2 regions of the Lysinibacillus sp. G4S2 genome follow, and region 2 is predicted to be linked to the other one. Evidence: riboswitches for the same ligand, from Rfam matches in the RefSeq annotation. Region 2 holds a riboswitch; the other holds the start of a gene.
What was found. Region 2 has a riboswitch for cobalamin ahead of cobT (nicotinate-nucleotide--dimethylbenzimidazole phosphoribosyltransferase). Riboswitches for the same ligand answer to the same signal wherever they lie in the genome.
Positions count from the first base shown of each region.

Region 1 (7,826 bases), 760 kb from region 2:
TGACCATAATATAGCGAATGCGTTCTTTAACACTTTCATCAAACTCAACCTTTTTCCCCAATTGAACATACTTATAGCGTGTTTTTAACAGATAGAAGAACAATCCTACTGCATAAAGCACAACCACGACTGTTAGAACAATGTTTGCAATTAGTAATGGACTCATGGTTGGTCCCCCCTTTAATTTGTCGTCAATTTCTCTCTTTGTGATAAATTCGCTAGCTCATACGTAAATGTACATCATTTCATCATTATATTCCTATTCTAATAAATGAGTGAGCATTCAGTCAACATAAAACGGAAATATTTCTGATAATTTTATATTCTTACATTTTACAAGAAAAAAAGCCACCCTGAATTTTTTTAGAGGGCATTGAAAAACTAAAGAGATTTATTCATTTATATTATAAATCTACCTTTTGAATGTATATAGATACTTAAAAAGCCGATTTGCATCATGTTTTTGATGGCAAATCGACTTTTTTAAGTGTGCTAGATTTCAAAGTAGGATCTTAGTTGATAAAAACTGAATTATTCCGATAAAAGCTAAAATTATTCCGATAAAATGAGATTTTGTTCCGATAAATCTTCAAAGTACAATCAACCTATATCAAATGTCATCCACAGCTTTTGGAGATCAAGTTATTTTTTAAAGACATTGCCACTTCGAATATATTCAATATCTGCAACATTCAATCGATGATTAACAACTCGTGCAACCGCAAATAAATAATCCGATAGACGGTTTAAATACTTTTGCACAATTGTCGGTACATCTTCAATTTCCTTCATAAGCGTTACCATTTGTCTCTCTGCTCGACGCGCTACAGTGCGAGCAATGTGCAAGGTTGCAGCTGCTGGTGCACCACCTGGTAAAATAAAACGCTGTAATGGTGGCGCTTCATCTGATAATGCATCAATACGAGATTCTAACACTTCAATTGGCTGCTCTGTCAGCTTATAATGTCGTTCCTTCATGACGTTAGCAAGGTCACCACCTGCATCGAAAAGCTCATGCTGAATCGTTTCTAAATCAATTAAAATATCCTTGAATAACTCACGATCTAATTCACTTACTGCCTTGCCAATAAAAGAATTTAACTCATCAATTGCCCCATATGTCTCTACGCGTAAACTATCTTTGTCAACACGTCCCCCTATAAGACTTGTTTTCCCCGTATCGCCAGTTTTTGTGTAAAGCTTCATTTCTCTCATCTCCTAGAATTTATTTTTATCAATTTCACTTTGGCGTAATTATAGCTGACGCTACAATAAATCATCTGTAGCTGACACTGCGCTTTCGCTACAGAAAACCCTCTGCTGAATGAAGATAATTTTTTATTGCCTGTACAGTTGTTTCAAAAACACCTTTACCGATAATTTTGCCCACATCCGTAATTGGGCCACCATACTGCATTTCTTCCCCTTTTTGTGTCGCCGCAATTAATAAACTATCTGTAGCAGTACCTGTTGCAATCGTACCACTTAGCTCATCACGAATATTTTCTGATTGCAATGCCTTTGTTTTTGCCTCATTAGCTGTCATCATTGCTTGGAAAAACGCTTCCTCTGATAAGCAACCATTTACGATGACCCATGTATTTATAGTACCAATATATGGCTCATCCTGTCTTTCATGTGCTCGTGACACATCCACTGCATTACCAACACCAGCCGTAACAGCAACAAATACGCTACCAAAAGAAGCTTTAAATTCATTAATGGCTACAAGATTTGTTGGGACAGCTGTTAACATAACGACTGTACTTGTAGGTGAAAAATGCTCCTTTTGTAAAAATTCAGCGACCTCTTTCTTTACATCATTAATGACATAATCTATTGGTACAGAGCGATTTAATAGGCAATCATACCAACCGATACCCGGATTATGGACTGCTGAGGAAACCGTTTTTAACGGAAACTCTGATTGAAGCTGAATGTAATGATCCGTAACAGTGAAATTTTCCTTTTCGATGACAGCACGTTGCTGATGTTCGACTGAGGCCGGCATCATTGTAATTTGAGGCTTTGGAATTTCAGGATGTGCATAAGTCGCTACTCGCGCATGATAAACGTCTTCAATTTGCGAAGCGATTAATACTTCATGTGGTGCCCCAAATGCTCGCATCCTTCCGCCTTCCATTAGTAATAATTCATCACAATAGAGGGCAGCTAAATTCATATCATGCAGTACCATAATAACGGTTAATCCACATTCAATTGCTTCTTTTCGCACCATATCTAAAATTTGACGTTGATGGGCAATATCGAGATGGTTTGTTGGCTCATCTAGCAGTAATATTTCCGACGTTTGCGCAAGGGCTTGGGCAACAAAAACTCGTTGTTGTTCACCGCCCGACAAAAATTCCATCGGTGTCTGTTCATAGCGTTTCACACCTGTTTGTAGCATCGCATGTTGGACCGCTTGTTCATCGCGTTCAGTCCAGCTTGAAAAGAAGCCTGTTTGATGTGGATAACGTCCAAGTGATACCGCCTCACGTACACTGTTTGAAAAGGCATTTGCATGTAATTGTGGTAACACTGCCATTTTTTTTGCCAATGCACGGGCATTATAACTGCTAATATTTTTACCGTCTACTAATATAGTGCCTGCAGTTGCTGGTAGTATGCCACTCATTACTTTTAACAGTGTGGATTTTCCACTACCGTTCGGGCCTAAAATCCCTAATATTTTTCCTTTTTCAACGGAAAAACTTATATCCTGGACAATCGGCACGTCTTCATAGCCACCAGAAAGATGTTCAACAACAATCATGCCCGTCCCCCCTTGCTTCTACGTTGCTTATAAAAAATATAAGAAAAAACGGGTGCGCCAATAAATGCAGTAATTACGCCAATCGGTAGCTCTCTTGGCATAATAATTGTTCGAGCTATTAAATCACAAATAATGAGCAAAGTTGCCCCATTTAAAAATGATAATGGCAATAAATGACGGTGATCTGAACCCCAAAGCATCCGCGTCATATGTGGTACAACTAAGCCAACAAAACCAATCGTACCAGAAACCGCTACTGCTGCTCCTGTCAACATTGACCCGCCTACCAAAATTATATATTTACTACGCTTAACATTAACACCTAAATGCTTCGCGCGTTCCTCTCCATATAACAGAACATTTAACTCGCGTCTTTGTGTCCAAAGCATGATTGAGCCAATTATCACAAACGGAATAATCATTTGAACATAAGGCCAACCTCGCATTGATACTGAGCCGAGCAGCCATCCCATAACTTGTCGTAGCTCCTCACCAGATAATGCAATCATTAATGAAATCAAGGAGCCTAAAAATGAACTAAAGATGACCCCTGTTAAAATAAGAGTTTCCATTTTTAGCGTGCGGTCTACTATTCTAGCAAAGCCCATGACAGCTACCATCGTTAATATTGCACCTATCATACTGAAGATTGGCAATGCATAATTGCCTATTACTGGAATTGATATACTAAAGAAAATCGTCATAACTGCGCCAACTGATGCACCCGAGGAAACACCTAACGTATAAGGATCTGCCAAAGGATTTTTTAATAAGCCTTGAAAAGCTGCCCCTGCTATGGCAAGAGATGCCCCGACAAGTCCAGCCAGCAGAACTCGAGGTAAACGAATTTTCCATAAAATATTGGCAGCTGTTTCATCTGCCGCCTGATTCCACAATACTTCTAGTGGAATATGAACTGAGCCTATCGCTACGCCACACCAGATGCTAATAATTAGAAGCGTAATTGCTGTTACATAGGCTATAAACGTTCTACTCATTTAAAGGCTCTCCCCCTTAGTCAATCTGTGCCTATATTTAACAACTTGTTTTTCTGATTTATCGATGCATTTTAGCTTTTATCGCCTACGATTGTGAATTTATCGACATCAATCATACAAAACAAATAACCCCTCATCATAAAAAGATGAGGGGATCAAATTTGCACAAAAATACTTTTACAAAATCTACCACCCTATCCTCGTAGGCTGTAACGTGTTTTCTATAAAGGCAGGTCTCCTGGCTCGTGTTCCATTCGCTTTTCCATGCCTTCCCGAAATTTTCAGTGGCGCAAATTGAAAAAACTCACACATACAGTGGCGGGACCGCATCGGAATGACACCGATTTCCCTTTTCACTTTACATAAGTAAAGAACCTTTATAATTTTCAGTTGATTTTATTATACATGAAAAAAATAGAAGTCGCCTCGATTCGAGACAACTTCTAATCAAATCAATTATGCCCCGGCATAATTGCGTCCGGAGGCTTTAGACCAACATGATGTTTTTTTGTGCGAAAGCGTAGTGCTAGTGCAGCGTCAGCAACATGATGTTTTTTGTGCGAAAGTGCAGCGTCAGCAACAGTTGTTTTTTGTGCGAAAGCGCAGCGTCAGCAACATGATGTTGGTCACTCAGTTGTTACCACAAGACGTGGCGTTTTTAGACTAAGTTCCTCTATTTCGGCAGGAATTTGGACACCCGCTGAAAGAAGTTAAACTATATCAGAAAAATACTGAACCGTTTTCATTGGCGCACCCATTTCTCGCAATGCCCATGTGCTCTCTAAATAAATATCTGCTAGCTTTTCATATTTACCGCCGAATTTATGTGCCCATTCGATCGCTACAACACTTTCATATACATGTGCCATTTTTTCTGCAACCTTTTTTGCCTCAAACGTTTTCGTTGCTTCATCTAAGCCGCTAAATGTTCGCAATGTCAAGTCTAGTTTTGCTAATTGCTCCTCTACAATTTGAAGCAATGGACTGTCAGCTAGTTTTTCTAGACGTTCCTCCATGACACGAACAAACAATTCATGCGCTTGAAACTTATCTACTAAACGAATGAGTTCTAATGCTAAAATATTAGCAGTTCCCTCCCACACAGTCAGCACCTGTGCATCTCTTAATAAGCGAGGTGTAACGAAATCCTCAATATAGCCATTCCCTCCATGTAATTCAATCGCTTCACTTGCATAATGGACCGCTTGCTCTGCCGTTTCTTTTTTCATAATAGCAATATTTAAGCGATTCATAATGATGTCCTGTTCATTACCCTGTCCACTTGTTACTTTATCGTAAAGCTGAATTAGATCAAAAACAGTAGCAACTTCTACATGAAGCTTGGCAGCAAAGTTCCCTAATGTATCCTGAATCATAGGATATTGCGTTAAAGGCTTGCCAAATGCATGACGATTTGTCACATAGTGCTTCGCCTCCAAAAAACCACGGCGCATAATGCCGATAGAAGCAACAGCATTGCAAATTCTTGATAAATTAAGTGCCTCCAACATATAATAAATTCCTTTATTCGGCTCACCGACAACATAAGCTAATGCACCATCAAATTCCACCTCACCAGAAGGTACTGCTCTAACACCAAGTTTATCCTTTAAACGTCGAATACGGAGGTTGTTAACAGTGCCATCCTCATTGCGCCACGGGACCGCAAATAGAGTTAAACCTTTCGAGCCTGCTTGAGCCCCTTCCATACGGGCCAGTACCATGGCAACCCCACACATTCCTGCGTTTGACGCGAAATATTTCTCACCAAATAAACGATACTGATTACCGTCTTTTCTTGCCTCTACAACGTTCGCACCAACATCAGAACCACCTTGACGCTCCGTTAAAAATGTAGCTCCCTCATACAGCTCGGTATCTCCTGTTGCACAAACATGTGGTAAAAAACGCTCCTTCACCTCATCGCTCGCATAATGATCAAGTAAATAAGCCGTTGCCATTGTTAACGTAACAGGGCAGTAAAAGCCTGGCTCTGTATGGGACAGTATATAACCTTGAGCAAAGCTATACACATAGTTACCCTTTCTACCTAATTGCGGAATATCCTTATGCACATAGCCAACAATACCCGTATTGTATGATTCTTCAATTGTTTTTTTATAGCCATCATTAACCCAGACCTCTGACACTTCTTCACCATATGCATTATACCTTTGTAAGCGAGGTTCACCCTCTCGATCCGTATGTTTGGCTCTCACATCAATATCTCCAGCACAAAGCTCACCGAAATCTGTTAGCTCACGTGTTGCATATTCTGCAAACTCTTTATCTAGCATCATTTCTAAAACTTTATGAAGTGTGTCGTTATCTTTAAAAAAGTTCGTTGTTTTCATTTCTGCCTGCTGTAAAACCTTCATGCTATCTCACCTCTTGTCCTTTCAAGGTTTGTTTTAATATTTTGCCTGATGCATTTCGTGGTAGCGCTTCCACACGCTCAAACATGCGTGGAATTTTATATTTAGCAAGATGCTCCTCTAAATAAGCTTTAAGTTCGTCTTCGTCAATTTCTGTTTTAGTGGCATAGACAGCCTTCACCGTTTCTCCCCACTCCGGATGTGGGACACCTATTACAGCAACTTCAAATATCCCGTCATAGCTCAAAATTCTATCTTCGATTTCTTTCGGATAAATATTCACACCGCCTGAAAAAATAACATCCTTCTTACGATCAACAATCCAAATATAACCATCCTCATCTATGCGAGCTAAATCACCTGTTTTCAGCCAGCCATCTATAAAGGCAGCCTTTGTTGCGATTTCATCCTTGTAATAGCCCAGCATATTGCCTTCACCAAGTAAAACAATTTCTCCTACTTCACCAACACGAACATCTTCTCCGTCATCGTTAATAATACGCAGCTCCGCTCCAAGTGGTGCACGCCGACCAATACTTCCTGCCTTCGTTGCATGCTCTTCACCAAGCAATATTGAACCGTTTGGACCAGCCTCTGTTAAGCCATAGACACAGGTTAAATTTTCTGTTCTGAAAGCTTTTTGTAAATGTCGGACTTCATTTTGTGATAACGGTGCGCCACCATAAGCCCACCATTTCATCGAGGATAAATCTGTTGTTTGCAATCTTGGCATTTGGGCTGTTAACAAATAGGCGACAGGTGCACCAAAGAAATGTGTTGTCCTTTCCTGCTCGATTGAATCAATAAACAAATCAGGTGTAAATGTCGGTGTTAGCACGATAGTTGAGCCTACAAGTACGCCTGCCATTAAAAATAAATGCAATGGAGCTGAATGCGTCAACGGCATCATGAGAAGGATTCGGCTTTCTGGCTTTACTTCCATTTCTACTGCAATCATTTGTGCTACCGTTAATATATTGCGATAGCTAAACAACACACCCTTTGGTTTTCCAGTTGTACCCGATGTATATAAAATCGTTGAGACATCCTCTTCATTCAACTGGCAATCGATTGTTTGAGTGCTTGCATGTTGAATAAGAGTTTCATAGTTTAGCCAACCCGCATGCTCTTGCCCTGTTTTGATTTTTAAAGGAACTACCGTGATGTTTTCCACCGCTGCAAAAATTGCTGCATGGGCTAGAATAGCTTTAGCGTCTGCATGGTTCGCTACATACTCGACCTCTTGTAGCGTAAATTTCGCATTTACTGGAACGACAATAGCTCCAATACGCTGAATTGCAAAATAGCTAACAACAAACTCTACAACATTGGGCATAAAAATGATGACTTTATCGCCTTGTCCCACACCTTGCTCTAATAAAGCATGACTAAAACGCGTCACTTGCTCATCTAAATCACGATAGGTCACTCGTCTACCTTGACAAATAACCGCTTCGCTCATTGGATACTTTCGCGCATTACGTGCTAACAAATTCGAACTATTCATCGTGCATCTCTCCCTTTAAAGTCGCTAATTTTTCAGTAAACACACCTTGTAATTGCTGCAACTCATTTTTCATTTGTGTAAGTTCTGCTATCTTACTATCAATCTCTCGAATTTTTTGCTCCCCATATTCAACTGTACGCTCCAATTGCTGAATACCCGTGCGATCAAAA
Region 1 covers NZ_JAUCFJ010000002.1:652,319-660,144, reverse strand. Annotated here, with positions in the region: gene QUF91_RS03565 (heterodisulfide reductase-related iron-sulfur binding cluster) at 1-166, opposite strand, end outside; gene QUF91_RS03560 (cob(I)yrinic acid a,c-diamide adenosyltransferase) at 643-1,206, opposite strand; gene QUF91_RS03555 (adenosylcobinamide amidohydrolase) at 1,304-2,776, opposite strand; gene QUF91_RS03550 (FecCD family ABC transporter permease) at 2,773-3,774, opposite strand; cobalamin riboswitch at 3,986-4,168, opposite strand; gene QUF91_RS03545 (hypothetical protein) at 4,283-4,441, shown strand; gene QUF91_RS03540 (acyl-CoA dehydrogenase family protein) at 4,485-6,152, opposite strand; gene QUF91_RS03535 (class I adenylate-forming enzyme family protein) at 6,154-7,656, opposite strand; gene QUF91_RS03530 (MerR family transcriptional regulator) at 7,649-7,826, opposite strand, start outside.
Region 1: another riboswitch for cobalamin. It lies ahead of QUF91_RS03550 (FecCD family ABC transporter permease); the one in region 2 lies ahead of cobT (nicotinate-nucleotide--dimethylbenzimidazole phosphoribosyltransferase).

Region 2 (7,826 bases):
TTTTAAGCTATATTGATCCACTGACATCATTAGTGATTTTGACAATGATTATAGGAGAAAAAATGACGACCCTACAAATAATAGGAACTATTCTTTTACTCGGTGCAACATGTTTGAGTGAAATAGATAAAACAAAGCATATATCACAGTAGTAACGAACGAGAAGCTCCTGAAAGCATTTGTACATAGCAGAAGTTGCACTTTGCCCTTCAACTATACTCTTAGTGGACTTAGTTGAGGCAAGAATTGTAGCAGCAACTTCCATCGGAGCTTGTGGAACTGGTACAGTACCACTTTTTGCAGCTTGTATTGATGGAGTTTTTATATTAGGTTCATCTAATATCGATAACGTTATTGCTTGTTTTAATAAACACTGAATTCAATGAGTAAATTGATTCATGTATTTTGATAGAAATAAGAAGCCTTTGAATGTAAAAGGCTTCTTGTTTTTCCTTACTTTTTAGGGGGCAGTCATATTATAAAAAATAATTTAAGAGACAAGGAATCAAATAAATTAAAATAGTACCTATAGCAAAAATAGATATCACTTTTACTTTTATCAGGTCTTTTTTTATTTCTTTTTTCAAGATAACACCACCTATAATAAACAATTGAAGTTAACTTAAAAAGTACATTATATGATATGTTCCACAAATTTATACTAACATTTATTTCTGAATATTCATACTACTGCGCGCAGATGAGTATATTTTTACTACGCTTATATTAGTGTCGTTACTACTAGTGAATTATTAGCAGTATGAATTAACCTCTCATAAGATGAAAAAAACAGTTAATAAACACAAGTATCTATTTAATACTTAGCAGCCCTCGCTTAATAGCTGTTACGACAGCACCTACTCGAGATTCTACGTTTAATTTCCTAATGATTGATGAGATATGGTATTCAACTGTTCTTATGCTTATCATCATTTCCTCACTAATTTCTGAATTGGTTTTATCCTCTGCAATCCATTTTAAAATTTCATACTCTTTTGGGGTAAGCATTTTATCTATCTTAATTACTTCAATTTTAGGAAACAGTTTATGGCCTGAATATACCTGTTTAATGGTGAAGATTAGTTCTTGGATAGGTTTTTCTTCGGTCATAAAAGCACTTGCTCCCGCATTATAGGCAGCTTGAATATATTCTGCATAATCATGCTTCGATAAAATGATGATTCGTAAATGAGGCATATTTTTTAGTAGTTCAACAGTTAAGTCAATGCCATTAACTAATTTCATCCCAATATTCATTAGCACAATATTAGGGGAGGTAGCAATGATTTCATGTAGTAAAAATTCTGGATTAGAAACGACCCCTACCACGCGAATAGTTGGTTCTTTGTTTAATCTATTTGATAAGCATTCTAATAGTAATTGACGATCATCTACAAGTAGCACATTTATATTCAACCTACTCACTCCTTAAATTTAATTTATATATTATACCCGTTCAAAAGACTTCGGAAACTTTTAATCTACTTTTTTCTAATTTATTGGTAAATAACTAGGTTGTTTTTTAAAAAGCACTTATATTTTTATGAAAATATACATAGATAGAAATGAGATATTTGCGGGAAATACGGATGTTTTTTTTAATTCTATTTGTTACAGTTGTAATTATCTTAATTTAAAGATAATTACCAAAATTGTGATTATACAAGTGTGGTGAAGCGACAGCAACAGAAGAATCCCATCTTTATAGCTGGTGAGATGAATGTTGGATAGTACTTTTCGGGTTGTCCTAATACCAACTGAATGAAGATAAATAGTTAAGAGCTTGGTTGGTTTGCGATGTAAATAATTTATTGTTTATTGGATCAAGGGTTATTCATTAATTCAAAACAATCATGTTAATATCCCAGCTACAAATGTATTTCTTTCCTATTTTAGCAAAGATAATGAAGAACTAATATGGGCATACAGCATCTACTGGTCTATCTTGTGCAATATCAAAGGACATCTTACATATTAATGAAAAGGTGAAAATGGACAGCAAAGAAATCAAAATTATGAGTAAGTATTTAGAGAAAAGTAAAAAATTTTTACAGCATAAAATTTATAAAATATTAGAAAATGATAAGGATTTTTTATTATTTTTAGGGAATGAGCGAGTTAATGGAAGGTATCATTTATCATTAGATGAAATGCTTCAAATTTTAGATAGGATTGATATTAAAGACATGCAAGCATTTATTAATGAAAAATTGAATCATGCAAAAATGAAACGAATCATTCTATCATAATAGAGGTGTTATATATGAATGAAGCAATATCAATAAAAGATTTGTATTTTTCGTATAACTCTAATATACAAATACTGAAAAATATTAATTTAACAATAAATCACAATGAAGTGTTTGGTTTACTAGGACCAAACGGAGCGGGGAAAACAACTTTATTAGAATGTGTACAAGGGGTTAGAAATGGCTATACCGGCAACATAATTGTTAATGGTTTAGATGTTAGAAAAGATTCAGATCAAATTAAACCACTCATAGGTGTACAGTTTCAGTCAAATTCCTATTTTGATTATATTAGGGTGGATGAATTGTTTGAATTCTTTGCTATATTATACAACATGAAGATTACTGAAAATGAAATTAAAGATCTATTAAACAAAGTAAATATGCAAGAACATAAAAGATCTTATGTTAATAAACTTTCTGGAGGACAAAAACAAAGAGTAAGTATAGCTTTAAGTATTTTGAATAAACCTCAGGTCTTGTTTTTGGATGAACCTACAACCGGGTTAGATCCGAACTCCAGAAAAGATTTGTGGAATATTATAAAAGATATTAGAAAGGAAGGGACAACTATAATATTAACAACACATTATATGGAAGAAGTAGAGGCACTCTGTGATAATGTATGTTTTATTAACAATGGGAGTATATATACTGTGGGAAAACCGGAAGAGATTATTGAAAATGCTAATTTAAATTCATTTATTAAAATAGGTTTAATAGCAGATTCTGATGTACAGTATTTAGAAAGTTGTCCGACAGTAGAAACGATAAAAAAAGAAGAGGACTTTTTTTACTTATACACTAAAGACATAAGAAAAACGATAGATTATATAAATAAATTAGAAGATGAAAAACGAATAACAACAACTAGTATTAATATTCAAAAAGCAAATTTAGAGGATGTATTCTTAAATATGACTGGAAGTGTTTTGAAAGTATGAATAGTTTTGTGAATTTGTCTTCTATATTTTTTAAAATGGAATTAAGAAATAAACAAGCGGCTATTATGAGTACTGTGTTCCCTATTTTAATGATGGCTTTAATGGGTACAGCAGGAAAAGATGCGGCAAGAGATGGTATGTCATATATGACCTATATCTTTCCAGGTATTCTAGGAATGGCTTATGGAGCTATCGGTCTAATAGCTTTACCTGTGATGATCGCTTCATATAGGGAAAGGGGTATTTTTAAAAAAATTAAAGTTACTCCAATTTCTACATCAAAAATAATGGTATCAATTTTTAGTACACAGCTTTTCATTATGGCTATACAAACAGTTATTATATTGGGCATTAGTGTTTTTATTTTTAATGTCCAATTAAATTTTAGTTCTATTTATACTCTTTTATTGATTCCGTTGTTATTAATGGGTGGTCTTAGTTTATTAGGCGTAGGTTTAATAATCGGAATATATGCTAATAACGCAAAAAATGCCACAACTATGGGGAATCTTTCAAATTTAGTATTCATTTTTTTAGGTGGTACTTTCTTCCCGAGTGACGTGTGGCCAAAAATTTTAATGCCATTTGTTTATATTAATCCACTTAATTATATTATTGAAGCTATAAGAAAAACACTTATCTTCGAGACTCAAAATCTTAATACTTATCTAACCGAGTTATCAGTATTAACTGCTATAGCAGTAATTACGTTAGTATTTTGTGTTAAAGTTTTTAAATATGAATAATCAAGTATATTCGTTCACTTCAAAATGTCAACAATGCTCAACAACTTTAAATATTGACACTAAAAACACTTTATCGTAAATTTAAAATAATTGCATAAAAGCTTTAGGTGCCCATTGCGGGAGAATAGGGAATAAAGTGAAAAGCTTTAGCGGTCCCACCACTGTAAAAGGGAGTTTCATAGAGAATGCCACTAGCAATGTTCTGGGAAGGTTCTATGAAATGTTGAAATTGAGCCAGGAGACCTGCCTAACTGCTTCGTATTTTATAGACGATGGAAAAGTCTGTAGTTTATTTGTTATGAAATAAACTACAGGCTTTTTATTTTTTTCTCTAGATCAATCTTCGAGTAACAAGGGCAAAAAAGAAAGGGGAAATTTTCATGCAATTATTACAACAAACGATTCAAAACATTCAAAGTGTCGATAACAAAATGATGGAGACAGCAAGGGAGTACATAGATGCGCTTAGCAAGCCTCCTGGAAGCTTGGGGAAACTGGAGTCTTTAGCTGTGCAACTATCAGGAATTACTGGAGAACTATTTCCTGCGATTGATAACAAAGCAATTATTGTCTGTGCAGCAGATCATGGTGTTTATGATGAAGGGGTAACATCAAATCCGCAAAATGTAACGGTCTTTCAAACATTAAATTTTCCTAGAGGAGGAACAGGTGTCTGCGCTGTAGCGAAAATAACAAATGCCAAAATTGTCACAGTAGACGTTGGTGTTAAAGAGGATATTCCACTTGATGCTGGTGTCATCATTAAAAAAATTAAATACGGAACGGACAATATGGCAAAAGGTCCTGCTATGTCAAGGGAAGAAGCCATTCAATCAATTGAAGTAGGAATTGAAGTAGCTACGGAGGAAATAAAAAAAGGGATCAATGTACTCGGGACAGGTGAAATGGGGATAGCTAATACAACACCGAGTGCTGCAATATTATCGGTTCTTCATGAGTGTCATCCAAGTGAAGTAACAGGATTCGGTGCAGGTGTTGGACCGGGGGGGCTGGCACATAAAGTAGCAGTCATTCACAATGCCATTGCATTAAATAAACCAAATCGAGACGATGCGATTGATATTCTTGCAAAAGTTGGTGGGTTAGAAATAGGCGCTATGGCTGGGGTTATACTTGCTGCCGCTGTCAATCGCAAACCTGTTGTGATCGATGGCTTTATTTCTACTATTGCTGCACTTATTGCATACGAACTTGAACCAAAAGTAAAAGACTATATCATTCCTTCTCATGCTTCCGAAGAACCAGGTGCTAAAATTGCAGCTGAATTGCTCGGGGTTGAACCGATGCTACAGATGAATATGCGATTGGGCGAAGGCTCTGGTGCAGCTTTAGCCTTTCCTATTTTGGATGCAGCAAGCTCCATGATGAAAAACATGGTTACATTAGAGGAATCTATACTGCTGTTAGAAAAGTAATTTAAAGATTATGAGGTTCTCAAATAAGTTTTTTATTTACAGGATTAAAAAAACAAGCCCAAATAACAGCTATTTGGGCTTGTTGTTATGCAGTGATGTAAGGAAACGTGGCTATGCCCGCTGCAACTTCCGTAACGGTAAACGCCATTTTTTCATATATGAAAGAACTCTTAGTGCTGTAATTACACCAAATAATACATATAAAAAGAAATCCCCTGAAAATAATTCAAGCCCGATGATAAGCCCGGCTAGTGCTGCCCAAACACCATAGACTTCATCACGGAGGACTAGTGGTTGTCGTCTAGCTAATAAATCTCGAACAATTCCACCACCTGACCCTGTTAAGACAGCAGCTACAATAACGGCACTAATGGACATGTCGAGCTTCACGGCATAGAGGGCACCTTGAATCGCAAATGCTGATAAACCAATAGCATCAGTGAAATTGCCCCAGCGATGCCAATGTTGAATGAGGCGATGTGGAAATAAGAAAAAAATTGTAATTGCTGCAATGGCAATTTGGAACATCATATCCTGCCCCCACAGCGTTGTTACAGGTAATCCTATGAGCAAATTTCGTATAGCTCCTCCGCCAAAAGCGGTTACAATTCCGAGTATATATACACCGAATAAATCGTATTCTTCCTCCATTGCAATTATTGCCCCGGAAATAGCAAAGGCAATTGTTCCAATAATACTAAAAACCTCCCAAGCCAACACTTTCACTCCCTATATGAATTGATCTTTTCTATTAGTTACAAACACTTTTTTGTAGCGTAGAAGTTTCTACTAAGAAAAGTATCAACTAATGCTTTGGAATTATCAGATATTAAATATCCTATTATAGCAGGACGTAATAGATTAATTCCGCAATTTAGATTAGCGTAAAATGCAATTAGAAACAATAGCAAATTTTGCAGGCAAGCTCACAAATTGTTAAGATAAGATTTGAACAAAAGTGAAATGGAGAAGAATAAAATGACTTTTACAACCAATTTAATGGAAGAAACACTAGCGTTAGCTACTAAAATAGAAGAAAAGGTGCGTCCTTTTCATGCAAAGGTAGAGGACATGGCGTTCTTCAACCAACAAAAAGTGCTCGCTGCGTTCCGAAAGCATCAAGTAAGCGATTATCATCTACACCCGTCTAATGGTTATGGCTATGATGATGAAGGGCGTGACAATCTAGAGCGTGTATATGCAGAGGTCTTTGGAGCGGAGGCTGCCATTGTACGTCCGCAAATTATTTCAGGTACACATGCAATTACGCTTAGTTTATTCGGCGTGTTACGTCCTGGTGATGAATTACTTTATATTTCGGGTCAACCGTATGATACATTGCAGTCAATAGTCGATGGCGGCGACAAGGACACGGGCTCTTTAAAGGATTATAAAATCGGGTATCGACATGTAGATTTAATCGATAACAAAACGATTGATTGGGAAGGTGTTGCAGCTGCAATTACGCCAAATACAAAAATGATTGCTATTCAACGCTCGAAGGGTTATGCAACACGACCATCCTTTACCGTTTCGCAGATTGCAGAAATGTGTGTAAAAATCCGCGAATTAGCACCAGATGCTGTTATTTTTGTTGATAATTGCTATGGTGAATTTGTGGAAGCACAGGAACCAACGGAGATTGGTGCTGATTTAATGGCAGGCTCACTGATCAAAAATCCAGGAGGAGGCCTTGCGAAAATTGGAGGTTATATTGCTGGTCGTGCAGATTTAGTAGAAAAATGTGCTTATCGTATGACATCACCAGGTATTGGTGCTGAAGCTGGTGCTACATTAAATACACTCGGTGATTTCTATCAAGGCTTTTTCCTAGCACCACATGTTGTCGCGCAAGCATTAAAAGGTGCCATTTTCACAGCAGCAATGCTTGAGGAAATTGGGATGAATACATCGCCAAGCTATGAGGCTGATCGTACGGATTTAATTCAAGCTGTTTCTTTCCAAACAGCGGAGCAGATGATTGCCTTTTGTCGTGAAATACAAGCGAACTCGCCGATTAATGCGCATTATGCACCAGAGCCAGCGTATATGCCTGGTTATGAGGATGATGTCATAATGGCGGCAGGAACATTTATTCAAGGTTCCAGTATTGAACTCACAGCAGACGGTCCTATTCGTCCACCGTTTACAGCATTTATTCAAGGTGGGTTAACATACGAACATGTGAAATTTGCTATTTGTAGTGCAGTACAAAAAATCCGAAAATAGGAGATAAAAAACTATTCAATACATCCGTTTTGAATAGTTTTTTACAATTTTTCATCAATTCGAAAAAAATATTTAATCTATGTGAGGAAACCTTACATGACTAGTTGACAGTGTAAAAATTTCGTTATATGATTAGCGGGTATTGGAGGGACTTAAATGAGTCGTGAAATTAGACGAAATATGCCGTTATTATCCATGAATATTGTGATGCAATTAACTGAG
Region 2 covers NZ_JAUCFJ010000002.1:1,414,083-1,421,908, forward strand. Annotated here, with positions in the region: gene QUF91_RS07135 (EamA family transporter) at 1-152, shown strand, start outside; gene QUF91_RS07140 (hypothetical protein) at 180-377, shown strand; gene QUF91_RS07145 (LuxR C-terminal-related transcriptional regulator) at 811-1,416, opposite strand; gene QUF91_RS07150 (hypothetical protein) at 1,992-2,249, shown strand; gene QUF91_RS07155 (ABC transporter ATP-binding protein) at 2,264-3,193, shown strand; gene QUF91_RS07160 (ABC transporter permease) at 3,190-3,939, shown strand; cobalamin riboswitch at 4,028-4,204, shown strand; gene cobT (nicotinate-nucleotide--dimethylbenzimidazole phosphoribosyltransferase) at 4,320-5,375, shown strand; gene QUF91_RS07170 (trimeric intracellular cation channel family protein) at 5,487-6,092, opposite strand; gene QUF91_RS07175 (methionine gamma-lyase family protein) at 6,354-7,604, shown strand; gene QUF91_RS07180 (MerR family transcriptional regulator) at 7,761-7,826, shown strand, end outside.